DNA from 4 places in the Paenibacillus sp. Leaf72 genome. Region 3 is predicted to be linked to each of the others. Evidence: predicted binding sites of a transcription regulator. Region 3 holds the regulator's gene; each other region holds the start of a gene.
What was found. Region 3 encodes Rex, which represses fermentation and respiration genes when NADH is low (regulators of the CRP and FNR family bind a similar motif). Its sites were predicted from a motif close to TTGTGAAATATTTCACAA; they were not measured.
Positions count from the first base shown of each region.

Region 1: a site for Rex is predicted at 3,987-4,004, ahead of ASF12_RS14955 (DUF1641 domain-containing protein). Genes of this name have one in related genera too.
Region 2: a site for Rex is predicted at 2,849-2,866, ahead of nadA (quinolinate synthase NadA). Genes of this name have one in related genera too.
Region 4: a site for Rex is predicted at 2,455-2,472, ahead of ASF12_RS10745 (L-lactate dehydrogenase). Genes of this name have one in related genera too.

Region 1 is NZ_LMLV01000012.1:36,023-43,905, reverse strand. It holds gene ASF12_RS14975 (hypothetical protein) at 39-434, opposite strand; gene ASF12_RS14970 (cation:proton antiporter) at 461-1,609, opposite strand; gene ASF12_RS14965 (MmcQ/YjbR family DNA-binding protein) at 1,796-2,140, opposite strand; gene ASF12_RS14960 (NAD(P)/FAD-dependent oxidoreductase) at 2,262-3,440, opposite strand; gene ASF12_RS14955 (DUF1641 domain-containing protein) at 3,472-3,900, opposite strand; gene ASF12_RS14950 (AI-2E family transporter) at 4,250-5,416, opposite strand; gene ASF12_RS14945 (helix-turn-helix transcriptional regulator) at 5,448-6,440, opposite strand; gene modA (molybdate ABC transporter substrate-binding protein) at 6,624-7,502, shown strand; gene modB (molybdate ABC transporter permease subunit) at 7,499-7,883, shown strand, end outside.
Region 2 is NZ_LMLV01000006.1:16,947-24,829, reverse strand. It holds gene ASF12_RS12420 (ABC transporter ATP-binding protein) at 1-455, shown strand, start outside; gene ASF12_RS12415 (ABC transporter permease) at 461-1,555, shown strand; gene ASF12_RS12410 (ABC transporter permease) at 1,557-2,519, shown strand; gene nadA (quinolinate synthase NadA) at 2,936-3,874, shown strand; gene nadB (L-aspartate oxidase) at 3,914-5,530, shown strand; gene nadC (carboxylating nicotinate-nucleotide diphosphorylase) at 5,523-6,407, shown strand; gene ASF12_RS12390 (type III pantothenate kinase) at 6,404-7,174, shown strand; gene hslO (Hsp33 family molecular chaperone HslO) at 7,178-7,883, shown strand, end outside.
Region 3 is NZ_LMLV01000001.1:304,155-312,037, reverse strand. It holds gene dinG (ATP-dependent DNA helicase DinG) at 1-2,779, shown strand, start outside; gene ASF12_RS01285 (redox-sensing transcriptional repressor Rex) at 2,776-3,432, shown strand; gene ASF12_RS01280 (amidohydrolase) at 3,413-4,714, shown strand; gene ASF12_RS01275 (hypothetical protein) at 4,714-5,241, shown strand; gene ASF12_RS01270 (hypothetical protein) at 5,388-5,930, shown strand; gene ASF12_RS01265 (AAA family ATPase) at 5,923-7,419, shown strand; gene ASF12_RS01260 (3-hydroxyacyl-CoA dehydrogenase family protein) at 7,578-7,883, shown strand, end outside.
Region 4 is NZ_LMLV01000003.1:148,482-156,364, forward strand. It holds gene argS (arginine--tRNA ligase) at 1-998, opposite strand, end outside; T-box leader at 1,075-1,312, opposite strand; gene ASF12_RS10745 (L-lactate dehydrogenase) at 1,378-2,343, opposite strand; gene ASF12_RS35545 (EamA family transporter) at 2,744-3,811, shown strand; gene ASF12_RS10755 (iron-containing alcohol dehydrogenase) at 3,937-5,100, shown strand; gene ASF12_RS10760 (aminotransferase-like domain-containing protein) at 5,334-6,563, shown strand; gene ASF12_RS10765 (YwqG family protein) at 6,728-7,627, opposite strand; gene ASF12_RS10770 (hypothetical protein) at 7,822-7,883, shown strand, end outside.

The sequences.
Region 1 (7,883 bases), on a different contig from region 3:
AGGCGCCCCGTTTTTTCGAATGTTTTGTTGCCCCTGCCTCATGACGGAGACCATGTACGATGAAGCCCTGAAATGATAGAGATTACAACGAGCGAGCAGACAAGCGAAAGCGGAACAGCGCTGCCCGTTAAATAGCAAATACCCCCGATCAAAAGGCCGCCTGCGCCGTTAAACAGAATAAACTTAGTAGCTGCTCTTGCCCTTGTACCGCCTATACGAAATGCAGCATAATGGATCGCACACATAAGGACATGTATAACGTATAAACTAGCAAAAAATATAAAGAACACAGCAAAACCGAAATCCCCATTGATGTCCGTTTCATGCGATAAAAAATAGTAATCCGCTTTGATCCATACAAAGCTGTAAATCGCGCTTAAAATAAAGGACACTGCGCTGACATTGACGATAAATTCTTTTTGCAATTTCCCCATAACCGACTCCTTGTCCCTTGCATTAGTTAGTTAGCTGGCTGCTCCCGCTTGAACAGCTGCTTCATGAGCGGCGGGGTGACTAACGTTGTCACCATAATAACGAGTACGACCGGGGTAAAATAAGCCTGCGGCAGCAGCGCCGACTGCAAGCCGGAAGCGGCGATAATGAGCGCTACCTCGCCTCTAGATATCATTCCCGCCCCAATTCCTATGGACGAGCGCATATTGAAGCCTGTGAGTCTTGCTCCGGCTGCGGCGCCGAACAGCTTTGTCAGTATCGCAACAACGGATAACAAAGCGATAAACCCTATTTGCTCGCCTATTCCCGCAAAAGTAACGTTAAGCCCAATGCTGATGAAAAAAACAGGTACAAATAGCGAATAGGCGATCGGCTCGATCTTCGTTTCAACCGTGTGGCGAAGCGGCGTTTGCCCAATCGCAATCCCCGCAGCGAATGCTCCGATAATGCCAGCAACGCCCATAGCGTCTGCGAAATAAGCGAAGCCGAAGCAGATAACCAGCGCAGCGCTTATCGCTGCCTCTGTAACCGGGAAGCGGGCCAGCCGCTTCATGACGAACGGCACCAGCCACCAGCTCGCGGCAATAATAACAGCAAAGAACAGCACTTTTTTCCCGAGCATCAGGGGAATCGATACATCTCCTCCTGATCCAAGCAAGCTCATGACAACAGCCAGCAAAACAACGACCACCACGTCATCTACAACCGCCGCTCCTAGTATCGTCGTGCCTTCCCTGGAGCTCAGCTTGTTCATTTCCTTCAACGTTTGCACCGATATGCTGACCGAGGTGGCGGAGAGCAGCAGCCCCAGAAAGATCGCCTGCGCGGAGGACAAGCCGAACAAGACAGCAGCCCCATATCCTCCGGCGAATGGCAAAATAATGCCCCCTAGCGCCACTGAAAATGACGCTTTCCAGTCTTTACGCAGCTGCTCCAGATCCGTCTCAAGCCCTGCGATAAACATGAGCAGCAGCACGCCGATTTCTGAGAAATGAGCCAGCCAGTCGCTATTGTCTACCCACCCAAGCAAGGCGGGACCAACGACTATACCTGCAAGCAGCTTTCCGAGTACAGCAGGCTGGCCAGCCTTGACGGAAAGTGCTCCTGCTATTTTGGACACCGCGATAATTAGCATTAACGTTAAAATAAATTCCATTTAATTTCCCTCCTTATTTGCAGCAAAAAAATAAAAAAAGAGCCCGCATATATACGGGCTCTTTACAAGCAGACAGAGAAATCCCGTTGTTGACAGACTCCTCCGAAAAACTTCTTTTTATTCAATTAAACGCTCAATACTTTTATTATACCTAAAATGAGCCTCGAAAACCATACTTTCCGCCCATTAACTGCCGCTTATGCTCTCGCGTACCGCCTTCGGAAGCGACTTTACAACCAGCTCATAGGAGTGGGTGATCATGCTCTCGACCTCTTCTTGCTCCAGGCTGCCGTCCAGCAGCACCGTATTCCAGTGCTTCTTATTCATATGGTAGCCAGGGATAACCGCCGCATGCTGCTCGCGTAAATTTTCAGCAATGATAGGGTCGCATTTGAGCGATATCGATTTCCGGTCGTCAGAAATTAAGGCAAACATCTTTCCCTCAACCTTCATAACCAGCGCTTCCGGTCCGAAAGGATAATCTTCAAAAGCGCCCTTCTTGCCCAGGCAATATTTAATATAATGCTCCATGGCCGTTGTCCCCCTTTTTGCCTTATCGTACCATTTTTCAGTGAGAAAAATAAAGTCCTCGCCCAAACAGCTGCTGCCGTTTAAACGAGGACTTATTATGGTTATTAATTAATAAATTAAATTAGTAAACGAGCGAGAACAAGCCGTTAACATGCGACAGGTAACGAACGTTACTTGCTTCTTTCATCAGGGAAGCTGTAGTGCCTCTCAGACGAAGCTGGCTTGCGCCAACGGTTCCGATTGCATCTTTGCGGCCAAGGCTCGCAAGAACGCCGGAGTTAACGAATGTAAACGATTTTTGCGGCAAGCCTTTGGATTGCGCGAACAGGTTGTAGCCGATTGCTTCGCCCATTTGCCATGCGATTTGTGCACTTGGCGGATATGGACGGCCGTCTGGGCTAAATACAACTGCGTTGTCGCCAGCCAGGTAAACTTCAGGGTGCGAAGTCGATTGCAGGAACTCATTGACTGTAGCGCGGCCACGGTTTACTTCAATACCGCAGTTTGCTACGACAGGGTTGCCTGTAACGCCGCCAGTCCATACGAATGTGTTAGCCACAAGCGTTTGACCGTCTTTCAAAATAACTTGGTTGCCTTTTACTTCTGTAACCGCAATACCCATCAGCAGTTGAACGCCGCGTTTTTCAAGGCTTGCTTTCGCACGGTCAACAAGCTCCACAGGGAAACCAGCCAGAATCGACGGGCCTGCTTCAACATTGTATACCGATACTTCGCTGATGTTAACGCCGTACTGCTCACACCATTTTGGCAGCATGTCGGCAATTTCACCGATCAGCTCAATACCAGTCAGGCCGCCGCCGCCAACAACGATCGTTGCGTCAGCTTTGTCTTTGGATTTTGCATACGCAGCAAGGCGCTCTTGAATGTGCGCGCTCACGCGGTTTGCTTCCTCAACCGATTTCAGCGTCAGGCTGTTCTCTTCAAGGCCTGGGATGCCGAAAAATGCTGTTTCGCCACCAAGAGCGATAACAAGCGTATCGTAGGAAGTTTTTGCACCACTGGAAAGGTGAACTTGCTTCTGGTCCGGATCAATTTTGTCGACTGTGTCGATAACCAAATTGATGGATTTATCTTTAAACAGCTTCGTCAGCGGCAAAGCAACGTTGTTCTCATGAACGCCGCCAACGGCCAGACGATGCAATTCCGTTACGATTTGGTGCGATGGAATACGGTTAACAACGGTAATGCTTGCTTCCTCGGGGGACATATATTTGCGAGTTGTCAATGCGCTCAGCAAACCGCCATAACCGCCACCCAAAATCAAAATATGCTTAGACATACTGATCCTCCGTTCTCATTCTGATCCGATCTTAACGCTGTTTGTTGCGCTCTGCCAATACATCCAAGAACGATTGCGCGAAACGCAATGTTTGTTGGACCTGAGGATCTTTCAGCATTTTGAGAATGCCGAACAGACCGATTGTCGTAGGCTCTGCATGTGCACGATCATTAGCTTCTACAGCAGCCGATGCAATGCCTTTTGCTTTGTCCGTAATTGGCTTAACGAATTCTTCGATACCATGCTTCATGTCGCCCATAAGCACTTGGTCATTCGCTACAGTTGTTGCCACATCATAAGCTTTGGTCATCAAAGTAACCATTTCAGCAAGCTTAGGCAAGCTTTCTACCAGCTGATTCAGCGAGCTTTGGATTTCCGGTTTAAGCAATTGCTCCAGAACGTCCAGTTCACTACGTACAGATCCCGTCTGTACTTCTTGCTCTGTTAATGTTTCCGACATACGAAAAATGCCTCCCTTGCGTTGATTGTTGCATGATTAGTTAAACGCCGTTACAACTGCAAGCCGCCTCTGAAAAAAACCTGAAATTGTGAAATGTTTCACAATAAGGATGCATCATTAGAGGGACTTGACCACACTCATGTTCATTTTATTCCTTTGCGACAAAAACTGCAATTACAACTTTTAGTTACTTTTGAAAAGTTCAAGCGTAAACGGCATTGCAGCCCTTTGAAGGCACTGCCGTTACGCGTTGAAATAGAGGAAAATGTTATGCAGCCAGATTATACTTCCTTATATTTTAATAAAAAGACTGCTTTTGCAAGCAGCCCTTCGTTTTATAATGCTTATATTATAGCTTAAAATCATTATCCGCATTCACTTCCTCCGCTGCGTAAAGCGGCGAACGGGCTTGCAGCCAGTGGAAGAAATTCGTCGCAATAACTTTCAGCACCGCATAACCTGGAACGGCTAAAATAATTCCCGCCAATCCAAACAAATTTCCAGCGGTCAAAATGACGAAAATAATCGTAATGGGATGAATATGCATGCTTTTTCCCATAATTTGCGGGGAAATAAACTTCCCTTCGATAAGCTGGACAATCGTCCAGATCACTAGCATTTTCAGCAGCATGACGGGTGAGGTTACCATCGCAACAATGAGCGCTGGCGTAATCGCGATAGCTGGGCCCAGATACGGAATGATGGCTGTACATGCGGCAATCAGCGCCAGCACCAGCGAATATTCAAGCCCAATGATCAAATAACCAATATATAGCAGCACCCCAATGCAGAAGCTTACAATAATCTGACCTCTTATGTAGCTGCTGATTTGGCCGTTCATTTCGCCCATAATGCGCTTCGTGTGCGCTCTCATGTTCATTGGCAGTATAGCCGCAATATAATCCGGCAGCCTTTTGCCATCTTTTAATAGGTAGAAAAGAATAAATGGCAGCGTAATGACGGCAAGCACGACATCTTTAAGCGCCCCCACGAATGAACCTAAACTTTGCCATACCCCATTCAGCAGCTCCGTCGCCCGCTTCGTAATATTGCCGCTCAAATCCGAAGGGTTAACATTGAGCCACCGCTCAATATCCCGCAGGTCTCCGCTGTGCATCAGCTCATCAAACTTCGTTCGCAGCTGATCCCCATAGCCCGGCAAATTATCGACCAGACTGACGATCTGTGTAGTTACAAGCGGAATGACCACCGTCAGCAAAATCGTAAGCAGCCCTAAAATAACCGCAAAAATCACAAAGATGGAATAAATACGCGGAGCCTTCTTCGTCTCCAAATAATCTACAATCGGATTCAGCAAATAATAAGCTACACCCGCCAAAATAATCGGCAGCAGCACCGTCTTGAACAATACAGCGAGCGGCGTGAACACGTAGGAGATTTTGCTCATGACAAAAATATTCAGACTAACCAGGAGCAGCACGAGCAAAAATATGACGAATTTATTATTTAAAATAAACTGTACAAACCGTTCTTTTCCTGTTTTAAAATGGTCCATCCGCTGTTCCTTCTTCCTGCTTATGATGTTCTCAGCTTTCTGCAACGATTTCCCCTGTACGGGTCAAGTCATACCCTTCGATGGCTCCCAGCTCCTGCTTGAAGCTTTGCGACCGTAAAATGCGAATGACCGCATTAATGAATAGTTGATTGTCCGGCTTCTTCAGCATAACCAGGTCGTATTGCTCCTGAACGAGTGGTATATAGGTAAGGCGGGAGACGATCGCTGCAGCCCTCTCCGTTCCAATACCCACATCAGCCTCGCCTGACGCAACCTGCGCCGCTACTGCAAGATGGTTCGTCTGCTCCTGGTCATAGCCTAGTATTGAAGCTGCCGGAATACCGTGCAATCGAAGCTGCTCATCCAGCAGCACGCGCGCACCGGCCCCACGCTCCCGATTAATGAGGCGAAGTCCTGGCTTCGCCAAATCGGCCCAGCTTGCCAGCTTAAGCGGATTGCCCTGCTGCACGAACAAGCCTGCGCTCCTCGTCAGCATATGAACAACGATATAAGGTGCCCCAATCAATAGTTTACGAATATAGGGAACGTTATATTCCCCTGTATCGCCATCCAGCAAATGCGTGCTAACGATGTCTGATTCTCCTCTATACATCGATATCAGGCTGTCCATGCTGCCGACATAGGAGCGCAGCGGGCGCAAGCCAGGTCCCTCCCGCTCCATATGCTTGGCCAAAATATCCAGGCTCATATCTTGTCCGGTAATGACGATCGGGCGTCCCCCGCCAGTTGTTGACAAGGCAGCGTTTCGGTCCGATAAATCCAGCGCGTTCGCGTATGGAGACCCTTGCTGCTGGGAAGCCATTGTCTTGCCGGCAGGCGCACTGGCTTGGAGGCCTTTTGCCCGCAGCTTGTACGCTTCCAGATCGGAAGCGTCAATTCGCATCTGCTTGCCTACCCGATAGGAGGGCAGATCTCCTTTTTTAATCAAATCGTATACGGTTAGTTTGGAAATCTTTAGAAGCTTGGCAATTTCTTCAGTTGTATATGAGATGTCAGCGGACATATGGGATCTCCTTAGCCTCGTTCAGCCCAGGTCGCAGGCTGAATTCGGTTATTATTTTCATACCTTTAATTGTAGCATAATCTATTTCAAACCTCCCATCTCACTTTACAGTCGAATTGACACCAGTCTATAATGATGTTTAGTTATAAATAGATATAATAAACTATATTTGGAGGAGAGTTTATGCTTACACCTTTCAAGAAACCTGCTGCACTATTTTTCATGTTGGCTGTGCTGCTTGTATGCGCGGCGTGCGGGGCGAACAATACTGGAACGGCTGCCTTAGACACAAGCGCAAGCAGTCCCAGCGCTGCTGTTGTAGAATCGGCATCTCCGCAGGCGAGCGAGGCTCCTGCACCTGCCGAGAAAGTAGATTTAACGATCTCTGCTGCTGCCAGCTTGACCGATGCCCTTCAAGAACTCAAGCAAGCTTATGAAGCTGCGAATCCATCTATTTCCTTAAACTTCAACTTCGGCGCATCCGGCGCATTGCAGCAGCAAATAGAACAAGGCGCCCCGGCTGACCTGTTCCTCTCTGCTTCTTCCAAAAACCTGAAAGCACTCGTTGAAGGAGGCTTTATTGCGGAAGACCAGCAAATAAAACTTCTGGCTAACGAACTCGTTATTGTAACGGGAGCTGACAGCAAAGTGGAAGTAGCCGCTATTGCCGACCTCAGCCAAGATACCCTTGGCAAAATCGCAATCGGTATTCCAGAGAGCGTGCCTGCTGGCAACTATGCAATGGAAGCTTTGACGAACGCTAAGCTGTGGGACAGCCTGCAATCCAAGCTTGTCCAAGCGAAAGACGTGCGCCAAGTGCTGCAATATGTAGAAACAGGAAATGTAGACGCCGGTTTCGTCTATCGTACAGATGCACTGACTTCCGATAAAGTGACAATCGCTGCTGCTGTTGATCCAGAAACTTATACGCCAATTGTATATCCAATCGGTATTGTGAAAGAAACGAAGCATCAAAGTGAAGCGGAAGCTTTATACGCTTACCTGCAATCCGAAGATGCCATGAACGTATTTACTAAATACGGGTTCTCCGCGGCGAAATGATTGGGGCAGGCATAGATTGGCCCGCATTTTGGACGCCGATCCGGCTTTCTCTACAGGTTGCCTTACTATCGAGTGTCGTAACCCTTTTGCTTGGAGTCCTTATTGCAAGATGGATGTCGAAAGCAAAGTTCAAAGGCAAGCTGCTGCTTGAAACACTATTTATGCTGCCGCTTGTACTGCCGCCGACGGTCGTTGGTTTTCTGCTGCTTGTGCTGCTCGGCCGCAGAGGCTGGATGGGCAAGCTGATCGAGTGGGTGTTTCATGCTCCAGTCATTTTCACCTGGTGGGCGGCGGTTATCGCCTCCATAGTCGTTGCCTTCCCCCTCGTCTACCAGACGATGAAGGTTGGCTTCTCAGGAGTAGATCGTAATTTAGAGGATG
Region 2 (7,883 bases), on a different contig from region 3:
ATTTTGATCCGCAGTTCGGCAAAAACGGCTTTATCGATTATAAAGCAATAGACTTGCTTGCGAATCAATTAGTAACGGAGTTTGATGTACGTTCGTCAGGTATTGGGGCGAAGGCCCGCTCCTTGTCGGGCGGCAACCAGCAGAAGGCTATTATAGCCCGTGAGCTCTGGAAAAACCCATCATTGCTCATAGCTGTGCAGCCGACTCGTGGCTTGGATATAGGTGCGATTGAATATGTGCATAAGCGGCTGATTGAAGCGCGGGATGCAGGTAAAGCGATTTTGCTTGTATCGTTCGAGCTGGATGAGCTGTACGCGTTGTCTGACCGCATTGCGGTTATGTATGAAGGTAAAATAATGGGCTATGCCGATGCTGATCAGCGTGATGATCAACAGCTGGGTCTAATGATGGCAGGCAATTCGGCGGCGAATCAGCCGAGCAAAGGTGGGAGATAGCAACCATGGATAAAGTCAAAGGAATTGCTGGAAAAACATTCAATAAAACATCTTTCCTCGTCCCCTTGGTGGCTATCATTTTGGGTCTGTTATGCGGGGCGATAGCCATGCTGGCAGGCGGATTCGATCCTATACTGGCTTACCAATCGCTGATCAAAAAGCTATTTGGCAGTCCTTATGATATGGGCGAGGCTATTCGTGCGATTACCCCGCTGATATTCACAGGTACAGCGGTTGCTTTCGCTTTCCGTACGGGCCTGTTCAATATCGGGGTAGAAGGCCAGTTCATGATGGGTATGACTGGTGCAACCGTCATCGGGATTACGCTTGACCTACCGTGGTTTCTGCATGCTCCGCTTGCTATTATTGTCGGAGCGCTGTGCGGAGGCTTATGGGCGGCCTTGACCGGCTATTTGAAGGCTGTTCGCGGCGTTAACGAGGTTATTTCTTCGATTATGTTGAACTGGGTCGCGCTTTATTTGTCCAATTACATTATTCGCGCATTTTTTGTGGCAAAAGGGCAGCAAAAATCAGATCCAATCCAAGAATCTGCACTGGTATCGATTGGCTGGTTGTCCGATGCGATGGATCATGCCCGTATGCATTGGGGCACGGTCATTGCCTTGCTCGGTATTGGTGTATTTTATATTATTCTGTGGAGAACGAAGCAGGGCTATGAGCTCAGAGCAGTGGGTCAAAGCCCTGACGCAGCGCTGTATGCAGGGATCAATGTCAATCGCACCATTGTAAAGTCGATGTTTATTAGCGGCTTGTTTGCGGGGCTGGCAGGCGTGTTTGAGACGCTGGGCGTATTTGGCTATCAGACGATTCTAGCAGCGCCTTGGGGCTATGGCTTTGATGGTATCGCGGTTGCTTTGCTTGGCGGCAATACGCCAATTGGCGTATTGTTCGGTGCTATACTGTTCGGTGGTCTCAGCTATGGCTCTGCGGGTATGAGCTTTGGAGCGGGCGTACCGCCAGAGCTCGTTCGAATCGTTATTGGTTCGATCATCTTCTTTATTGCTTCGCATGGCATAGTAAAGTTTTTCATAAAACCATTCCTTGGACGACGTGCAGACAAGCGTAAGGAGGCGATCTAATATGAATGCACTGGAAATATTGGGTCAGCTTATTAACGTTACGCTTGTATTTTCTACGGCGCTTATTTTTACCGGTCTCGGTGGTCTCTTTTCTGAGCGATCTGGCGTTATTAATATCGGTCTCGAAGGCCTGATGGTGTCAGGCGCGTTCGCGGCAGCAGTCATTACCGACTATGCGATACAAGCTGGTTATGAGGAATCTGCTCCGTGGATAGGCTTAGTGGGGGCAGCTATATATGGGGTGATATTTGCCCTTCTACATGCGGTATCTACCATTACATTTAAGGCGGATCAGACGATAGTCGGTGTCGTTATTAATATTTTGGCAGCGGGCATCGCGATTTATTTGACGAAGAGCTTGTATGAAGGTTCGGGACAGACAACAACGCTGACTCATGTATTCAACAAATGGGAAATCCCTTATTTATCAGATATTCCGTTTTTTGGAGAGGCGTTCTTTAAAGCTTATCCGACGACATATGTTGTTATTTTGCTTGTCATTATCAGCTATATTGTACTGTACAAAACGCACTTCGGCTTGCGCCTTCGCGCAGTCGGAGAATACCCGAGCTCGGCCGACACAGTGGGGATCAGCGTAACAAAATACCGTTATATCGGCGTGCTGCTTAGCGGCGCACTTGCAGGTCTTGGCGGTGCGACCATTACGTTAACAACGACGAGCAACTTTGCCCATAATACCATTTCGGGCCAAGGCTTTATCGCTATCGCGGCTGTAATTTTCGGAAAATGGAATCCGCTTGGCGTTGCGGGAGCTGCTATTTTCTTCGGCTTCGCGCAAGCGATTCGCAACTTTGCCCAACTGTTCGATTGGTCGCAGCAAATTCCGACCGAGTTTTTCTATATGCTGCCATACGTATTGACGTTGGTTGTACTCGTAGGTGCAGTAGGACGTTCTTCTGCTCCAGGCTCGCTTGGCGAACCATACGATCCGGCAAAACGCTAATAGAATCAAAGAGCTCCAAACTTCCCATGGATATCACGTATGTCGTGATCAATCCAAGGGAAGTTTTTTGTATTCTGATTATTTGCGCAAGGTTAGTCACAGAAAATCCACGATTGTGGATAACTTGTTGATAACTATGTGCGTAAATGCTGCATTTATACACAATAGTCGCCAATGATGGAAAGTTCAGCTGCGGCAGGCGCTATTTTTAATGGGAATTCACACTTTTGTCATAAACGCATTGACAGCATGATCTGCCTGGAGTAAATTAAACCTTATCAAATGAATTTACCGTAAAGGTCAAATGAAAGGCGAACGACTTTTTAGGTTTGTGCATCAATTCACAAAGTCGGAAGTAGCCATATCTGGAATGGGCAATCAGCTTGCCCTTCCCTCATAAGAGGAGAGGATTAACTGTGGAAGCACTGGCACTTGAACGCAAGGCGGAGCAGAACCGCGAACTGCGGGAACGGCTAATGCAATTGAAGAAAGAGCGCAACGCCATCATTCTTGCTCATTATTATCAGCGTGATGAAATTCAAGAGGTTGCAGATTTCCGTGGAGATTCTTTTTTGCTAGCACAAAAAGCGGCGCAGACGGACGCGGATGTTATCGTATTTTGCGGCGTGCATTTTATGGGCGAGAGCGCAAAAATTTTGGCACCGAACAAAACGGTTATTATTCCGGACGAGCGTGCAGGCTGCCCGATGGCGGATATGGTCAATGTCGATGGTCTTCGCAAGCTGAAAGCCCAGCATCCGAATGCGACCGTCGTTACGTATATTAACTCATCTGCCGAAATTAAGGCAGAGACTGACATTTGTTGTACATCGGCAAATGCGGTTAACGTTGTAAACTCCGTGGAAGGCCAAGACGTCATTTGGGTACCGGACAAAAACCTGGGGCATTACGTGCAGCAGAAAACCGATAAGAATATGATTATCTGGGAAGGTTACTGCAACACGCACGACATGTTGACGGTCAAGGATGTAGAGGAAATGAAGGCGAAACACCCGAATGCGCAGTTTGTTGTGCATCCTGAGTGCCGCCCTGAAGTGGTGGAGCTGGGTGATTTTGTCGGCAGTACGACAGCGATTATTAAATACTGCAAGGAATCGGATTGCAAGGAGTTCATCGTCGGCACGGAGGATGGCACTGGCTATCAGCTGCGGCTGGACAGCCCGGACAAAACATTCCTTTTTGCATCTAAATATTTGGTCTGCCCGAACATGAAGGTTAATAACCTCAAAAAGCTGGTAAAATGCCTCGAAACGATGCAGCCGCAAATCTATGTACCGCCGCATGTGGCGGATCAAGCACGCTTGTCCTTGGAGCGCATGTTACTCGTGAAATAGGAGCAGCATGCGCTACTCCTATGCCTGGAGGCGCGAAAAATGATTCCCAGATACCTTGTAGACATCAATTTAGACGAACTGCCGGTAATCGAGAAGGATGTTATTGTGATTGGGGCCGGCATTGCCGGTCTTTTTACCGCACTTCGGGCAAGTGATCGGCATTCCGTGCTGATGATTACGAAGAAGTCGCTGCTGGACAGCAATACCCGTTATGCGCAGGGCGGCATTGCCGCGGTCATATCGGAGGATGATTCACCCGCTTATCACAGCGAGGACACGTTGATTGCGGGAGCGGGCTTGTGCTCGGAGGATGCGGTCAATGTGCTTGTGCACGAGGGGCCGGAGGGTGTGAATCAGCTCATTGAAATGGGCACGCAGTTCGATTTGGAAAATGGCGAGTTTGCGCTGACGAAGGAAGGCGCTCACAGCCAGCGCCGTATTTTGCATGCGAATGGGGATGCGACGGGCTACGAAATTGTACGAGCCTTATCGGAGAAAGCGTTGTCTAAGCCGGGTATTGAAGTTTGGGACGACCATTTTGTCATCGATTTGGTGACTAATGATGGGGAATGCGTTGGCGCTGTTGTGCAAAAGCCCGACGGCTCGCGTCTGCTTGTGCGCGGCAAGGCGACCATTTTATGCTCTGGCGGAGCCGGCCAGCTCTATCGTTACACGACGAATCCTGAAGTAGCCACAGGCGATGGGATCGCAATGGCTTACCGGGCAGGAGCTTATATACAGGATGTAGAGTTTGTTCAATTCCATCCGACCTCCCTATGCTACCCAGGGGCGCCGCGGTTTCTGATTTCAGAAGCGGTGCGCGGCGAGGGAGCCGTGCTTCGCAATACGCGGGGCGAGCGTTTTATGGAGCGTTACCATCCTCAGCTGGAGCTGGCGCCGCGTGACGTGGTGGCCCGCGCCATTATTAGCGAGATGGAGGCAACGAAATCAACCTTCGTTTATTTGGATGTGACGCATGAGTCGCCGGATATGGTGAAGTATCGTTTTCCGAATATTTATGAATTCTGCCTGCGCTATGGTTTGGATCTGACGACGGATTGGATTCCGGTTGCCCCTGCTGCACATTATATGATGGGCGGCGTTAAAACCGATCTCGATGGAGAAACCAATATTAAAAGGCTGTTCGCTTGCGGCGAGGTTTCCTCGACAGGCGTTCACGGAGCGAATCGCTTGGCGAGCAATTCGCTTTCAGAAGCGGTCGTTTTCGGCAAGCGGATCGTCGAGGCGATTGATAAACTTGCAGAGCATGCAGAGATTCAGCCTATAATAGAGAGCAGCGTACCGCGCAGCAGCGTGCCGATCCAGGCCGTTGTGGAGCGGAGATTGAAGCTGCAAAAGATTATGGTCAGGTACGCAGGCTTGCAGCGTGATGCCAAGGGTCTGGAGAAGGGGCTGGAGGAGCTGCGGCGCCAGCTTCCGATTTTTCAAGCGATGCTGACCAAGCGGGAAGAATTTGAATTTGCCAATATGTTGACATGTGCCCTGCTGACGGCGGAATCCGCTTTGCAGCGGGAGGAGAGCCGCGGCGCGCATTACCGTGAGGACTTCCCGGAGCGCAATGATCAGGCTTGGCGCAAGCATACTGTAATGCACCGTGTATACGGGAGGACAGAGGAGCGGTTAACCAATGTTTGAGACGACGCTGGACGGCTATAATGAAGCACTGCGCGCACAAATACGCAGCTGGCTTGCGGAAGATATCGGAAGCGGCGATGTAACGACCGCTATGACGATTCCGCGCGGGGCGCAGGCGAAGGCTGTTATTCATGTAAAGGAAAATGGACGGATTGCCGGCATTCCGATTGCTCGCCTTGTGTTTGAAACCGTTGATCGCTCGCTGGTCTTCACGGCGAAGGTTGAGGATGGGCAGTATGTGGAAAAAGGCACCGTGCTCGCGGAAGTAGAGGGCAGCATCCATAGTCTGCTGACAGGGGAGCGCCTTGCGCTTAATTTAATGCAGCGGATGTCCGGCGTTGCGACGAAGACAAGCGAATTTGTAGCGGCTTTGCAGGGCTTGCCGGTTAGGCTGGTCGACACGCGCAAAACGACGCCAGGCCATCGCTTGCTTGAAAAATATGCCGTTCGCGTAGGTGGCGGCTCGAATCACCGGTTTGGCTTGTATGATGCCGTTATGATCAAGGATAATCATATTAAGGGCGCAGGCGGTATTCGGGAAGCGGTGGAAGCAGCGCGAGCAGGCATTCCCCATACGATGAAGATCGAAGTGGAGACGGAATCTTTGGAGCAGGTCGATGAGGCGATTGCATGCGGCGCCGATATTATTATGCTCGACAATATGCCGCAAGACATGATGAAGGCAGCTGTCAAGCAAATCAAGCAGCGCTCGCCACATGTTATTGTAGAAGCTTCGGGCAATGTGCGGCTTGATACGATTCACGGCATAGCCGCTTGCGGTGTAGATGTCATTTCGGTAGGAGGCCTTACCTACTCCTTTCAATCGCTTGATATTAGTCTCGACCTTAATGCGAAGAAGGGAGGGGCAATGTCTTGATTCTCGTCATTGACGTCGGCAATACGAATATAGTGCTGGGCATTTATCAAGGCAAGGAACTGCTCCATCACTGGAGGCTCAGCACGAATCGTTCCGCTACAGTTGATGAATATGGCATCAACTTTCATCATTTGTTTCATTTTGCCGGCATGCGTTTGGAGCAGATGGAAGGCGTCATTATTTCATCCGTCGTTCCGCCGCTGATGCGGACGCTGGAGCAGCTGTGCATGAAGTATTTGCGCAAGAAACCGTATATCGTCGGCCCAGGCGTGAAGACAGGACTCAATATCCGGTATGAAAACCCTCGCGAGGTCGGTGCTGACCGCATCGTGAATTCGGTGGCGGGCATCGTCAAATATGGCAGCCCGCTTATTGTCGTCGACTTTGGCACCGCAACGACGTTTGATTACATTGATGCCGCTGGCAGCTATTTGGGCGGCGCCATTGTGCCGGGCATTGCTATCTCGACAGAGGCGCTTTATCAGCGGGCGGCGAAGCTGCCGCGCATTGAGCTGGTGAAGCCGCCAAGCGTAATCGGCCGCAATCCGGTCACATCTATGCAGGCGGGCATTATATACGGCTATGCTGGACAAGTGGACGGTATCGTGCGCAGAATTCGCAAGGAGTTTAAAGTTTCGCCGCGTGTCATCGCGACGGGCGGCTTGGCTGAGTTAATTAGCTCAGAATCGGAAACGATAGATGAAGTTGATCCGCTTCTGACATTAGAAGGCTTGCGTATTATATATGAACGGAATCAGGAGGGATAGACGATGGAGCAAAGGAAAGATTTTTTGGTGCGCGGCACGGCATGGGAAGGCAAAATTCGTGTTTTCGCTGCCCGTACAACGCAATTGGTCGATGAGCTGCAGCGCCGGCACGGTACACTGCCAACAGCAACGGCGGCGATCGGCAGAACGGCAACAGCCGGAGCTATTATGGGCGCCATGCTGAAGGGCGAAGAAAAGCTGACGATTCAAGTGAAGGGCGATGGCCCAATGGGACAAATTGTTGTTGATGCAAATGCTCATGGAGAAGTGCGAGGCTACACGGACAATCCGCTCGTTCTGCTTCCAAGCAATGCGCAGGGCAAGCTTGATGTTGCAGGTGCAGTAGGCCATAGCGGTTATATTCATATTACAAAGGATCTAGGCCTGAAAGAGCCTTACCGCGGCAGCGTTCCGATTGTTTCCGGCGAGCTGGGCGAAGATTTCACCTATTATTTTGCCGTATCGGAGCAGACGCCTTCCGCAGTTGGGCTAGGCGTGCTGGTCGATGAGGATGGCCGCGTCATCCACGCTGGCGGCTTTATCGTACAGCTGATGCCAGGACTTACGGATGCAGAAATTACAAAGCTGGAGAAAGCGCTCAGTGCGATGCCTCCTGTCACTGCGCTGCTCGATCAGGGCGAGACGCCAGAAGGGCTGCTCAAATGGGTCGTCGGCGACGATGCTGTCATCCATGAGTCGCTGGATTTGC
Region 3 (7,883 bases):
TGATCTTGAAGTTATTCATACGTATAATTCGTTTGTAAAGCCAACGATTGCGATACCACCGTTTATTACGCAGCTAACGGGCATTGACGAGGCAATGGTGGCGGATGCTCCTGAGCTGTCTGATGTGCTGATGGATATGATTCCGCTGCTTGATGATGCGGTGCTTGTCGCGCATAATGTCAATTTTGACGCTGGTTTTCTGAACCAAGCGCTTGATCGCAGCGGCTACCACACGTTTGCAGGGCGCAGGCTCGATACGATTGAGCTGCTGCGCATTCTTTTTCCATCGATTACGTCTTACCAGCTTGGTGCTGTGTCTGAGCAGTTCGGCATTACGCATGATCATCATCATCGCGCTGATAGCGATGCGATGGCGACCGCCGTTATATTTGCCAAATCAGTTCAAAAGCTACGGAGCTTGCCGCTGCTGACTTTGCAGCGGTTATCTTCGCTTGTAGACAATGGCAGCGATTTAAGCTGGTTTATTACGCTGACGCTTAAGCAGGTGGAACAGAACATCGTTATGGGTGTTCCGGATTATGATTTTTTCAACCAGTTTGCGTTGAAAGCCAGAGAATGGACAGAGGAAAAGCCCGCGCGAAGCGAAGAGGGAGCCTCGCCTTTGCAGGATATGTCATTCGAGCAATATTTGGATGAAATCAAGCAGCGTTTTATTGAGCAATTCCCGAATTATGAAGAACGCGAAGCGCAGACGACGATGTTCCATGAAGTGTTTGATTCGCTGGATAGCAAACGCCATTTGCTCATTGAAGCGGGAACAGGTACAGGAAAGTCTCTCGGCTATCTGATTCCAGCGCTCTATTATGGTATCCGTCAAGATGAGAAGATAGTCGTCAGCACGCATACCATTAATTTGCAAGAGCAGCTAAGGCATCGCGATGTGCCGCTGCTAAAACAGATTTTGCCGATAGAGTTCCGAGCTTCTATTTTCAAGGGCAGAGGGAATTATTTGTGCCTGCGCAAATTTGAAAGTAAAATAAATACGAGGGATATGATGTCCCCCGTTGATGATGCAATTACTGCCTCACAAATGGTCGTTTGGCTGGGCGAGACGGAAACAGGCGATCAGGAAGAGCTGAATTTCAGCAACAAGGGGACTGATTTCTGGTCGACCGTTGCCAGTGATGCAGATTCCTGTCTGAACCGGGCTTGTCCTTGGTTCAAACGCTGCTATTACCATCGTGCGAAGCATGAAGCTAATATTGCCGATGTGTGCATTACGAATCACTCCATGCTGTTTACAGACATTCAAGCGGATCATCGGCTGCTGCCGACTTACAGCCATTTGATTGTCGATGAAGCACATCATGTGGAGGAAGTAGCAAGCAAGCATTTGGGCATGCAGCTGGGCTATTATTCGATAACGAATGCGATTACGCGGATGTTCAAGGATAGTCGTTCCGGCTTGCTGCCATCGTTGCGCATTCATCTTCAGCAGGAAAGCGATGAGCGGGTTCAAGGCTGGCTTGAGACGATTGACACCATTATCCCGACCTTCACGGAAGTGAAGGAGCATTGGGAGAGGCTCTTTGAAATGCTGTACAGCTTCGTGCAAGCTTCTCCTGACGCGACGGGTGAAAACAATCAATCCGTTTATCGCCTGCGAGGCGACAGTCTGCCTGAAGGCTGGTCCGAAGTGCTCGCCGAAGAGACCAATATTCATACGGAGCTCATTCGCGTGCTGAAGACAGCTGAGAAAATGTCTGAGGAAATTAAAGACCGCATCGATGAGCTGGCCGTACAGGCGCTTGTAACGGATCTGAATGGCGTTTTGCGCGATTTGACGAGAGTTAAGGATGATCTGCGCAGCTTTATGAAAGTCGATCAGACGACTGACGTATTCTGGCTGGAAGCCAACATGACCTACAAGCATCGCTCGCTGCATCTTTATGCGGTGCCGATTGATGTGAGCAGCCAGCTTCAGCAGTATTTATTTGATGTGAAGGACAGCATTATTTTAACGTCAGCCACCCTTTCGGTGCAAAAGTCATTCCAGTTCGCCGAAGAGCAGCTTGGACTTAGCGGCTTTGAAGAGGCGGGCAGACTGCGCACCGTACAGCTGGCATCGCCGTTTAATTACCGGGAGCAGGCGCTCGTCATTATTCCGCGCAATTTCCCTGTTCTTAAAGGCTCGGCGGGCGAGCCCGCATTTATTTCAATGCTCGTCTCTTCTTTGGCAGATGCAGTGCAGCAGACCAATGGCAGAATGCTGGTGCTGTTCACCTCTTACCGAATGCTCAAGCAGGTATATGACCCGCTTAAAGCGGCGCTCGCGGCCACCAGCATTCAAGTGCTGGGCCAAGGCATCGACAGCGGCAATCGTACGAAGCTGACGCGGCGTTTTTTGCAGCAGCCAGAGTCCGTACTGCTTGGTACAAGCAGCTTTTGGGAAGGCGTAGATATTCCAGGCGAAGCCTTGACTTGCCTTGCCATCGTCCGATTGCCGTTCCAACCGCCCAATCATCCGCTGTTGGAAGCGAAGTCGGAATTGCTGCAGCGCCAAAAGCAAAATCCATTTATGAAGCTGTCAATTCCGCAAGCGGTTATTCGCTTCAAGCAGGGATTCGGCAGGCTCGTGCGAACGGCGAAGGATAAAGGCATTGTCATTATTTATGATACGCGAGTGATTGAAACGTATTATGGCAAGCATTTTCTGTATTCCTTGCCTGGCCCGAAAATTGAGCATATGCATATAGAGCAAATTGTACCGAGAATGAAAGAATGGCTTGGTGCCGAGAGGGAGGAGGAGAACGGGTGAAGCAGACGAAAATATCGGAGGCCGTCGTAAGACGCCTCCCCATTTACCTGCAAGTGCTAAACGAGCTGAACAACCGGGAGGTGCAGACCGTTTCGTCCCAGGAGCTTGGCGTCAAGCTGGATTTGAATCCGGCGCAAATCCGTAAGGACTTGGCGTATTTCGGCGATTTTGGCCGTAAAGGCATCGGCTATGATGTGACGTATTTAATTGAAAAAATTCGCCAAATTCTCAAGCTTGATCAGACGATAAATGTCGCGCTTGTCGGTGCGGGTAATTTAGGCCATGCGCTTTGCAATTATAATAAATACTCCAAAGACAATATGAAAATCATCGCGGTGTTTGATGTGCATCCATCTAAAATCGGCTCGCAAATTAATAATTTGACCGTTATGCCGATGGATATGCTGAAACAAACGGTGGAGGAAAACAATATCCGGATCGGCATTATAACCGTTCCCGGATTTGAAGCGCAAAACGTCGCTAATCAATTTATTGACGCCGGCATTGAAGGCTTGCTTAATTTTGCCCCAGCGATATTGAAGGTACCTGAGGAAATTCGCATACATCATGCTGACTTTACGAAAGAGCTGCTAAGTCTGGCCTATTACTTGGAGAGGGAAAGGGATGACGAAAATGAGCCAAATTTGGATTGAAAATGGACGTTTTGTAACGATGGAGGATGGCGAGCATGTGCTGCAAGGGCATATGGTTGTAACCGATGATCGCATTACATATATCGGAGCAGAAGCTCCAACTGGGCTGCAAGCCGATGTGCAAAAGCTGGATGGCAGCAAGCTTGCTTTTATGCCGGGTCTAGTAAACACGCATGGACATGCGGCTATGACTTTGCTGCGCGGCTATTCCGATGATCAAAACCTGCAAGTATGGCTGGAGCAAAAAATGTGGCCGATGGAAGGCAAATACATCGACCTTGATACCCGTGCGGGCAGCGCGCTTGCCGTGGTGGAAATGCTTAAATCCGGTACGACAGCTTTCGTGGATATGTATGACCGCATGGACCAGCTGGCCGAAGTTGTTGAACAGTCCGGCATTCGCGGCTGTCTGACGCGCGGCGTCATCGGCCTTTGCCCGGAGGATGTACAGCAAGCTAAGCTGGCGGAAGCGATTGCTTTCGCACGCGATTGGAACGGCAAGGCCGATGGCCGGATTACGACGATGATTTCGCCGCATGCGCCTTATACATGCCCGCCAGATTATATTGAGAAATTTGTTCAGGCCGCTCATGATTATGATTTGCCACTGCATACGCATATGTCAGAATCGATTGCCGAAGTAGAGCAGAACGTTCGCGATTATGGCGTTCGTCCCGTTCAGCATCTCGACAATTTAGGCTTCTTCTCGCGTCCGGCGCTCGTTGCTCATGCGGTGCATTTGAATGACGAGGAAATTGCGCTGCTGGCTGAACGCAAAGTAGCCGTATCGCATAACCCGGTCAGCAACCTCAAGCTGGCAAGCGGCATTGCCCGCGTGCCTGCTTTGCTTCGCGCAGGTGTAACTGTATCATTAGGCACGGACAGCGCGGCGAGCAACAACAATCTTGATCTATTCAAGGAAATCAATCTTGCGGCTTTGCTGCATAAAGGTGTTTCTGGCGATCCTACGGTTGTGCCAGCCATTGAAGCTTTGCGTATGGGAACGGTATACGGCGCTCGCTCCATTTGGCAGGAGGATTCCATTGGCCGCCTGCGCGTTGGCATGAAGGCTGACTTCATCGCGATCGATATTGAACAGCCGCATTATTATCCACAGACGGATATTGTGTCCCATTTGGTATATGCCGGCTCTGGCCGCGACGTTAAGCATGTATGGGTGGACGGCCGCCAAGTTGTACGGGATGGCGAATGCACGCTGCTTGATGAGGAGAAAATTCGTCACGATGCTCAGGCGAGCTTCGAGAGGCTGTTGAAGGCATAATGCGGGCGAGAACGAGAAAGCCGTTTTGGACGGTAAAACGGGCTGTCTTTATTTCAGTTATTTTTGTTATCGCATTGCTGACCGTTACGATTGTTTATTACCGAACTGTGCATAAGGATTTATGGGCAGAGGAAGCCCCTATTAAAGCGCATGCTATTGAAGCCGCGCAGTTGACGGAAGTCACCGGGATGACGAAGCAGGTGTGGGATGGCATTTCCTGGGTTGTAAAAGGGAATACGGCTGATGAACAAGACGTTTATGTATTTCTAACGACAGCGGAAGGTCCTGTGCTCACGGTGAAAGCGACCGAGCATATTACTCAAGAGCAGGCGGATACTGCTTTACTGGGCAGCGAGCCGGATGCGGATATTAAAAGAACACAGCCGGGTTTGCTGAACGGCGAGCCGGTATGGGAAATTTTTTATAGCCGTGATGAAGCGATAACGAAATATTATTATGCGTATTATTCGTTCCGCGATGGCGCATTTTTGAAGAAATATAGTTTAGTAGGTGACAAGGCGTCCTAGCTGTAATGGATGCCTTAGCTGTAACAGTTGGAATTGCTGGCTATTATTACACCCCCTTATTCAACAGGCGATGTGATATACTTTCGTGTATCGGAGTGGATATGCGTTTGGTATATCACCGTCATTTTGAGAGGGGGATTTTTACGATGTTCAAACTCAAGATTATGCCGATTTTGCTAACAGCTGCTGCGTCCGCCCTCGTTTTATTTGGAGGCTGGCTTATTTATCATCAGGTTGCATTCGCAGCTCCGCTTGCCAAGGCGGTTGATTCAATAGAAGGCATTGCTTCATCCGAGACACCTATTATGGATACGGACCGTATTACTTTCCCGCTGACGCTTTCAGCTGGAGCGGATTTAAAGCATGTATATGAAACGATAGCGGGGCAAAGCAAATCTGTCATTGGAGGCCGCGACATTCAGCTCGATATTGCGAATACAAGCTCGAACGCCAAGCTGGATCAGCTTTGGTCATCGTCTCTATTCAAAGTGGCTGAAGCGATGGAGCACAAAAACTATTCGACTATTCCTGAGACGTTGAAAGCTTTGGCGGATGAACATTCAGGTGTTCACGCCGTTACCGATATGGATGACACCAATATATACATTACGCTGAAAGATGGTACGGCTACGAAGTATATCGTGCTTCCGCGTGTAGCCGCACAGCTGGAGGTGTCCAGTTATGCGTAAATACGGCATCGAAATGGCAATTGGTTTTATTCCGGTATTGATTGCCTTTCTTTTATTTGTGAATGTGAATTTAATGCCTTTTGTGCTGCTTGTCATTATCGCAGCTGCTGTCGTTTATTTAGCGACCGGCAGAGGAAAGCTTGCACATGCTTCAGGTACGAAGCGGCGGAAGGTATCGGACAGCGTGCCATTCTCCTTTGAGCAAATTGGCGGACAGGAGCGTGCCAAGCAGGAGTTGATCGAGGCGCTCGATTTTCTAGTCCGGCATGAGGAACTGAGCAAGCTCGGCATTCGGCCGTTGAAGGGAATTTTGCTGACGGGACCGCCGGGAACCGGGAAGACGCTAATGGCGAAGGCAGCCGCGCAATATACCGATTCGATTTATTTGGCTGCCTCCGGCAGTGAATTTGTGGAGATGTACGTCGGCGTCGGGGCAGGCCGGATTCGTGACTTATTCAAAGAAGCGCGGACGAAAGCGAAGAAAGCGGGCAAGGAAAGCGCCGTTATTTTTATCGATGAGATCGAGGTTATCGGCGGCAAGCGCGATGGCGGACAGCATCGGGAATATGATCAAACGCTTAATCAGCTGCTTACGGAAATGGACGGCATTCATGCGGATACGGCACCGCGGCTGCTCATTATTGCGGCAACGAACCGTAAGGAAATGCTCGACAGCGCACTGCTGAGGCCCGGACGATTCGACCGCCATATTGGTGTGGAGCTGCCGGACAAAAAAGCACGCTATCAAATATTGAATATCCATGCGGCCAACAAGCCGCTTGCCGATACAGTGGAGCTGGAGAAAGTAGCTGCTGAGTCGTTCGGCTTCTCCGGCGCACAGCTTGAGAGCGTCATGAACGAAGGCGCCATTTATGCGATGCGGGAGCAAAGCGAGGTCATTGAAGAGCAGCATCTGGCTATGGCGATTGACAAGGTCATGATGGGCGAGAAGACGGATCGCGAGGCGACGAAGGAGGAGCGCGAGCGTGTGGCGCTGCATGAGCTCGGCCATGCGATATCAGCAGAGCTGCTCCGCCCGGGCAGCGTATCTCAGGTTGCCTTGTCCCCACGTGGTCAGGCGCTAGGCTATGTGCGTCATAATCCAGAGCAGGACCGTTATTTATATACGAGGGATTTTCTGAATGGGCAAATTATGATTGCGCTTGGTGGGGCGGCGGCTGAGGAAATCTTCTACGGCAATCGCAGCACAGGGTCGCGTGGCGACTTTGATCAGGCGATGAACATTGTTCGTACGCTCGTCGAATCAGGCTTAACGGAGCTCGGCATTATTCATCCCGAAATGATGACGCCTGACGCCTGGGCGAAGATCAATCGCTCCATCCTTGACGATTTAATGGCCAAGACGACTGCGATGCTGGCGACGAAGCGTCAAGTTTTTCTGGACGCGCTTGATGTCCTGATCCGTGAAGAAACGCTCAGCGGCATTGAATTTCGTGAATTGCTTAAGAAGTTGTCACATAGCGCATAATAATTCAGCATGAATAATCCTCAATTTATTACAATTTGAAGGCAGACGACATGTCTGTCTTCTTTTTTTTCAGAAAACCGTTATAATAAACATTGAACATAACTATAAAGAGAATGTTTCTCATTTACATGCTGTAGGGAAACGACAAGGAGAGAATCATGTCTATTAAAAAAGTTGGCGTAGTTGGCGCAGGAACAATGGGCCAGGGTATTGCTGAAATGTTGGCCTCTAATGGGCTGGACGTTCATTTAATCGAGATTTCGGAAGAGCGATTGACATATGGCAGGCAAATGATCGAGCTTAGCCTGGACAAACAAATCGAGAAATGGGCTTTGACACAGGCGGAGAAGAAGCTGATTATGAATCGTATTCATATGACTTTGTCTTATGATGCACTGGCCGAATGCGAACTGGTCATTGAGACGGTTACCGAGGACTTGGAAAGCAAGAAGGCTGTCATTAGC
Region 4 (7,883 bases), on a different contig from region 3:
AAATGCAGCGATTGTTCCGAGCCGACAACATACAGCAGCTCGCTGCCCTTCATCTCTTCATGGCGATAAATGGCAGTCGCCAAATCACGTGTCGCATAGATGGATGTGCCATCGGATTTGCGAATGAGGCAAGGCGGCAGCTCATGCTCATCCAGCCGGACGACCTGTGCGCCTTCACTTTCCTCCAGCAGCTGCTGCTCCTGAAGCTGCTGGACGACGGCGTCCATTTTATCGTTATAGAAGCTTTCGCCAAGAAAATGGTCAAAGCTGACGCCGAGCCGGGCATACAGCTTATTGAACTCCTTCAGGCTGTCGGCAATAAACTGGCTCCAGCAGCGAATCGCTTCAGCATCGCCAGCTTCCAGCTTGGCGAACCAGCTGCGCGCCTCATCCTCCAGCTCGGGGTGCTGCTCTGCCTCTTCGTGAAAACGCACATACAGCTCCAAATAGCCCTTAATGGGATCGGCTGCAAGCTGCTGCTCGTCGCCCCATTTTAGATAGGCGGTAATCATCTTGCCGAACTGCGTGCCCCAATCGCCCAAGTGATTGACGCTGACCGTCTCATAGCCAACCTTGCGCAAAATATGGTACAGCGCATTGCCGATCATCGTCGAGCGCAAATGCCCAATACCGAACGGCTTCGCAATATTGGGCGAAGACATGTCGATTATGACACGCTCTCCATTCCCTATAGCTGCATGCAGGAGGGTTCCGTTCTGCCAATCTGCAATAAGCTGCGCGGCTGCCAGTTCCCGATTCCATTTGAAATTCAAATAGGGGCCGGCAGCCCGAACGCTCCAGCTCGCATCTGCCAGCAGGGGCTCAAGCAAAGCAGCAATGTTAACGGGGCTTTGTTTCATCGTGCGGGCCAAAGTAAAGCAGGGGAAAGCAACATCGCCAAGCTCCTCATCGGGCGGATATTCCAGCAAGGGCCGAATATCCGCTTCGGGCAGATCCAGCGCTTTGGCCAATGCCAGCGCGATTTTGTCCATTAACAGCATCATCATCTTCCTCTCTAAAATAAATGTTCCGGCCAGAGTAGAGCAGCACGCCAAAAAGGCCCCGTCTCTAAAAATAAGAGACGAGGCCTGTTATCCCCGCGGTACCACTCTTGTTGCCGCCTCCGCACAGAAACAAAGAGGGGCATCTCGCCGTTGTAACGGTGCTGAACCGGACGTCCCTAGCATGATTGCTCGTTTCAGGCCGCCATCTCCCGGGTGCGCTTCACCTAATCGTCCATTGCCGGCTTCCACTGTCCCGGCTCGCTTGAAATGGCACCCATGTAGGTTACTCTCCCGTTCCTTGATGTTAATTAACAGCTATCATATCGGATACGATCAGAAAAATCAATCCGTTTTTAGTCGGCCAAGCTTGCAGCTATTCTTTCTCGGTTACGAGGCACAGGCTCTCAATCGCCTGGCGTATAATCGAGCATGAGCGCTCCATCAGCCGCTGCTCCCGCGTAGTCAGCTTGAGCTCGACGATTTCCTTAACCCCGCAGCGGGCGATGATCGCGGGGACGCCAGCGCATACTTGCTGCTGGCCATATTCGCCGTTTAATATCGCAGACACGGCAATAATGCGATGCTCATCGTTTAGAATAGAGCGGGTAATATGCGCCAGCGCATTGCCGATGCCAAAGCTGGTCGAGCCTTTGCGCGTATAGATTTCCCAGCCGGCATTGCGGGTCTGCTCCGCGAGCGCTCCGAGCTTCACATGCCCGAAGCGCTCGGGATGCTGGGCCAAAATATGCAGCAGCGGCTTGCCGCCAACCGTCACATGCGACCAGGCGGGAAACTGCGACTCGCCATGCTCCCCAAGCACATAGCCCTGCACGCTGCGGGCATCCACTGGAAAATGCTCGCAGAGCAGCGTCTTGAGCCGCGAGGAGTCGATGGACGTTCCGGTGCCAATCACTTGGCAACGCGGCATGCCGGACAGCTCCCACACGACATACGTCACAATATCCACAGGATTGGCGGCCGCTACAAAAATTCCGCTGAATCCGCTGTTCATAATGCGCGGAATCATCGTTTCATAAATCTCGCGCACCGTATGCAGCACATCAAGCCGATCATCGCTGCCGACGGGATACGCCCCAGCGCAGAGAAGGATAACGTCCACATCCCCGCACTGCTCCAGCGTTCCAGCAGCAACCTTTGTGCGGCCATGGACAAAGTCCATGCTGTGCGACAAATCGAGCGCCTGTGCATAGGCCCGGTCGAACGTGCGGTCAATGAGCAGCAGCTCATCGCAAATCGACTGGTTAATTAAGGCATACGCGCAGCTTGAACCGACCTGACCGACTCCTACAATAGCGACCTTGCGCGCTTTGTTTGCCATCCGTTTGCATCTCCTCCACCGTAACCTCGTTACGCTATTATATGCGGCATCCAGCCCATGATGTGACGGCTATGTTCAATCCATGTTTGTCTATGTCACATGGAAGCAAAAGCGTGAAAATATGCACATTTTGACCTGCCATCCTATGGCGGATAGAGCTTTGCTTTTCAACATATCCACAGAGTTATGCACATTATCAACAGAGTTCAAATGGAGTATTTTCCGCCACCTCCAATACTTATCCACAAGTGAACAGGGAGGATTGTCCACACTGTACAGGTCAGAAGTCCTAAGGTTGAATATAGATAAACCGCTTATTTTCGTACATTTACAATCTAACTTTCAGCTGTCATGATAGGGAAAGTATATGTGGGCAGACACAGATGGAGGAATGGAATTCATGTGGCTTGTATTATCCTTGCTGGCGGCGACGAGCTTTGGGCTGCGGGGGATTTTGTATCATTGGACGAGCCAGCAGGCGCTTAATCGCAATGCGCTGCTGTGTGGTGTATTTTTCTCAGGGGCGCTGATTACACTTGTTTGTACGCTGGCGACTGGAACATCTTTCACCGTTTCATCGCTTATTGGCGTGCAGATGGGACTGCTCTCTTTCGGCGCAAATGCGAGCATGTTCAAGGGCTTTGCCGTGGGCAAAGCCTCTATTGTTGCGATTTTGACCGCGCTTCCTTCGGCAATTGTCGTCGTTGTCGCCTTCGCGGTATGGGGCGAGACGCTCAATATGGCGCAGCTCAGCTCCTTTATTATCATTATTGCGGGTATATTGCTGGTGCGTTATTCCAATGATATTACCCGTGGCAATTTGCAAGGAGCGCAATGGGGGCTACTGGCGATGCTGCTGTTTGCCGGAAACGATTTGTCGGGAAAATGGTCGACGATGATGGATGCGCCGTTGTTTCCGACGCTTGTCTGCATGTTCAGCAGCGGCTCGATCTGCTTTGGGCTTTGGTGGCTGCGCGACCTGCGCTCCGTACGTGCTGCTGCTGCGGCAGCAGGCCAAGCAGCGCAGGAGATAGCAGCAGGTGCCGCAGCAATTACTCTTAACGCTGTTAATACTCTCAATTCTCTTAATACGGTTAGTGCGGTTAATGCTGGTATCACGAGTGGCGCAAGAAACGGGACTGCGAGTCCAAGCACTCAGCCAATCGTGAGCGTGGCAGCTCAGGCAGCCAACCGAGCAGGCACAGCAGACAAACGCAGCTGGAGCTTCCGCCGCACGTTTTCCGTCGGGATGGCAGTCGGCATTACCAATGCAGTGGGCATGATGTTTATTGTGACGGCCTTTGATGTAGGGAAGGCGGGGCTGGTGTCGGCCGTAACGGCGCTTAATGTGCTAATCGTGCTGCTTTATACGCGGTTCGTTGTGAAGGAGCGGTTCTCCAAACTGGAGACGATCGGGATTTCGACCGCGTTCGCAGGCATCCTGCTCTTGCGTTTGTATGGCTCCTAATGTGAAGCGGCCTGCGCTGAATACAGGCGAGTTAAGTACGAAACGTCTATAACTTTAGAAAACTCAGTGAAAGTGTTATAATACAACCGTTCACTTATTTTACTTAACGGGAGGTTTCACTTACTATGAAAGATTTTGAATTGTACAACCCAACCAAGCTCATATTCGGAGCAGGGAAGGTACAGCAGCTTGGAGAGCTGGTCAAGCCATACGGGACGAAAGTTCTGCTCGTATACGGCGGCGGAAGCATCAAGCGTTCGGGGCTTTATGACGAAGTGATTTCCCAATTAAATAGCATTGGCGCAACCGTTCATGAACTGTCTGGCGTGGAGCCGAATCCGCGTCTGACGACAATTAATAAAGGGATCGACATTTGCCGCAGCGAAAAAATCGAGTTCGTGCTCGCCGTTGGCGGCGGCAGCGTGCTGGATGCTTCCAAGGCGATTGCAGCTGGGGCGCTCTATGATGGCGATGTGTGGGATTTCACGATCCGCAAAGCAGTCATCCAAGAGGCATTGCCTATCGGCACTGTGCTGACGCTCGCCGCTACCGGCTCGGAAATGAACGGCAATGCGGTTATTTCCAACTGGGAAACGCAGCAAAAACGCGGTCTCGGCAGCAAGCTTGTTTATCCGAAATTTTCGATTCTTGATCCGAAGCTGACATATTCCGTGCCGAAGGATCAGACGGCGAACGGCATTGTCGACATTATGTCGCATGTGTTCGAGCAATATTTCTCCCTGACGACGGGTACGCCGCTGCAGGAGCGCTTTGCAGAATCCATTTTGCAAACGGTCATTGAAAATGGTGAAAAAGCAATCGAAAACGGCTCCGACTATGACGCCAGAGCGAATTTGCTGCTTGCCGGCACCTTTGCGCTCAACGGCACGCTGCCGATTGGCGTCGTGACGGACTGGGCGTCGCATGGCATCGAGCATGAGGTAAGTGCGATTTATGATATCGCACATGGCGCAGGACTTGCGATCATCTTCCCGAACTGGATGAAGCATGTGTATCAAGAGCGTATTGACCGCTTCGTGCAATATGCGGTACGGGTATGGAACATCGATCCGAGCGGCAAATCCGATGAGGAAGTGGCGCTTGCGGGTATTGAAGCGACACGCGCCTACTTTACGCGCATTGGCGAGCCTGCAACACTTGGCGAGCTGGGCATTGGCGGCGAGAACATTGACCGGATGGCGGCGGAAGCGACTGTATTCGGCCCAATCGGCTCCTTCAAGAGCCTGGACAAGGAAGCTGTCAAGAGCATCTTGACGGCGAGCCTGTAAGCCAGGAAGTCAAAGCTCTTATAAAGCATTCAGGTACTGCTGCGCAAGCAGCACGCCTGAGTGCTTTTTTTTCTGGCCAGCAATGGGTCTATATCATCTCCAATCCTTGAAATTTCAATGATGGAATAGAAAATCTCTATTATCCGTGCCGTTGACCGCTGCATATATGGAGTGATAAGTTAAATTCATATAAAATAATCGGAATAATCGGATATTAGAGGAGGCTTTTTCAGATGGGAGATCAAGCAGCAGCGTATCGTTTTGCCCGCAACTTGCCCGCACGATCCATTGGCGGAACGAAGGTGACAGACCCGCAGCATGTTCATTTGTCCTACGGCTTTCCGGCAACGGACTTGCTGCCGGTTGAGGAGCTGCATGCAGCAGCGGCGGAAGCTCTTAAATGGGACCGGGCGGATGCGCTCCATTATTCGGGAGCGAAGGGGCCAGCCCGCGTCAGGGATTGGGTGCTGGCACGTTCCCGCAAGTTCGGCATTCATGCTGGGGCGGAAAATTTTATTCCGACCTTTGGCGCCATTCAAGGCATTGACCTGACCGCGCGAATTTTGCTAAACCCGGGGGATGAGGCTTGGGTAGAAGGGCCGACCTTCTTTAATGGCTTGCAGGCGTTCCGCGCAGCGGGTGCCGTCATCAAGTCGATCCCCGTCGATGAGGAGGGTCTTCAGGTCGAGCTGCTGGAAGCAGCCTTGAAGCAGGCAGCTGAAAGCAATGAGCCGATACCGAAGCTGCTGTACTGCATGCCGAACTATCATAATCCGACGGGTGTGAGCCTGTCGCTGGAGCGCAGGCGGAAAATTGCGGAGCTGGCGGTGGCCTACAATTTCCTCGTTTTGGAGGATGATGCTTATGCCGAGCTGAACATTAGCGGGAAGACGCTTCCTGCGATCTATTCGTTTGCGCCGGAGCAGGTCATCTATGTCAGCACATTTTCGAAGACGTTGGGCCCTGGACTGCGCCTCGGCTGGGCAATTGCCGCACCGGAGGTCATTACGCATATGGCGACGCTGTCGCTGGGAAGCCAGCTTAATCCTTTTACCCAAGAGGTCGTTGGCGAATTGCTGCAGCATTATGGATTTGATGAGCAGGTAGCAAAACTTACCGAGCGCTATAGAGCGCAGCGCGATACGATGATTCAAGCTCTCAGGAGGGAGTTTGCGAAGCATATTTCGGTGCAGGCGCCGGATGGCGGATTTTTCGTCTGGGTGACGTTTGACGAGCAGGTGGATGTGCGGCAGTTTGCGCCAGCAGCGCTTGCGAAGGGCGTCAGCTTTGTAGCGGGCAATGCTTTTTTCGCGGATGGGCAGGGCTCACGCCATTTGCGGCTGTGCTTTAGCTTCTGCAACACGGAGCAGATCGAACGCGGCATTAAGGCTTTGGCAGAGGCTTATTATGAAGCATTGCAAGGCCCAGCGGCGCAGCAAGCTGTTCCCGAGCTGCAAGCCTAGATCCGAGCTTAACTGGCCGGGGCCTAACTGGCGATCCGTATCCTCTTGAGATCCACCTTGTTCGATTCCCGACATAAAGCGCGAAGCCTCGCCGTCAGCAGGAAATCTGCGAGGCGAAGCTTCGCGCTTTTTAAATATTCCATGTACTCCTATTGATGTGAAGGTTAGCTGGAATACAGCGAGCAGTAGGTGCGGCTGAAATTGCGAGCCAGCAGGTCCTCTTTTCGAATGAAGAAATGAATGACGCCAGCATTCTGCCACTGGTAGCCGACTAGTTCGTTGCTGTCTATTTCCAGCAGCATAATCATATCCGCGATTTCCGCTTCGGCCCGCTCCCGGCTTCCACGGAGCCTGTCCATCAAATGCTTCATCGCCTTCTCGCTGTCATTTTCGGTCGTCTTATCCGCCAAAATGAACAGTGCCGCTTCCTCCTCAGCATCGTGATGCTGCCCGGCCGGATAGCCGAACATCGTTCCCCAATTGGTTTTGCGATCCCCCTGCATTTCGGCGGCAAGCTCAAAATAGCGGTTGATCGAGCCCTCCTCAAAATCAATGACCTCATAATCCACATAAGGCATGTTCGGCAGCTCGACCGCTGAAAAGGCTGCGGCTTTGTAAGGATGAAACGACGTTTCATAAATATCCTCAAGAATCGTTGCCGTCTCGGGATGGCGTAGAGCAAGCTGCTGCGGGTATTCGACAAAAATAATGCGATGCTCGACGTTCGCAGCCCCTTCGTCCATGCCGATAAAGAAATACAGCATGCCAGCTTCAGGCAGCCAGCCCTGTCTGCATGCAGGCGCTATATCTGCCATATTCAGCTGGGCGAGCGGCGTCATCAGCTTGCCAGACGATTCCGTCGGCCATTCCATCGCTTGCGGAAGGTCTGGGTAGCCGCCGACGCGCGAATTGCCGACCTTTTCATAAAAATCAGGCTCTATTGCAGACAGCTTCACTGTGCTGCGGGCTTGCGGGAGCAATTTTTCGGCAGCGGGAGACAGTTGATGCTCATTCAGCAATTGTTCCAACGCTTGTGACAGATGTTCGTTAAGGTGATTGGACATAAGCATAAATCCTCCATTCTGGGATTGAGTAAGTCGTCATAAACCAAGTCGTATTGAACCATTACCCCGCTGCGAGGAAAGCTTACCACATTGGACTGGCGAGAAAGATAGAGTTTGCCGATAAAAGGGTATATTTCCCTATGTGATGTTCTACCTAAATCAAAGTACGATAGAAATAAGGGGCTGATAGACAGATGGAAGAATTGAAAAGCTGGAGTAAAGCTTGGAATGTCGAGACGTTAACGGATACGATTGG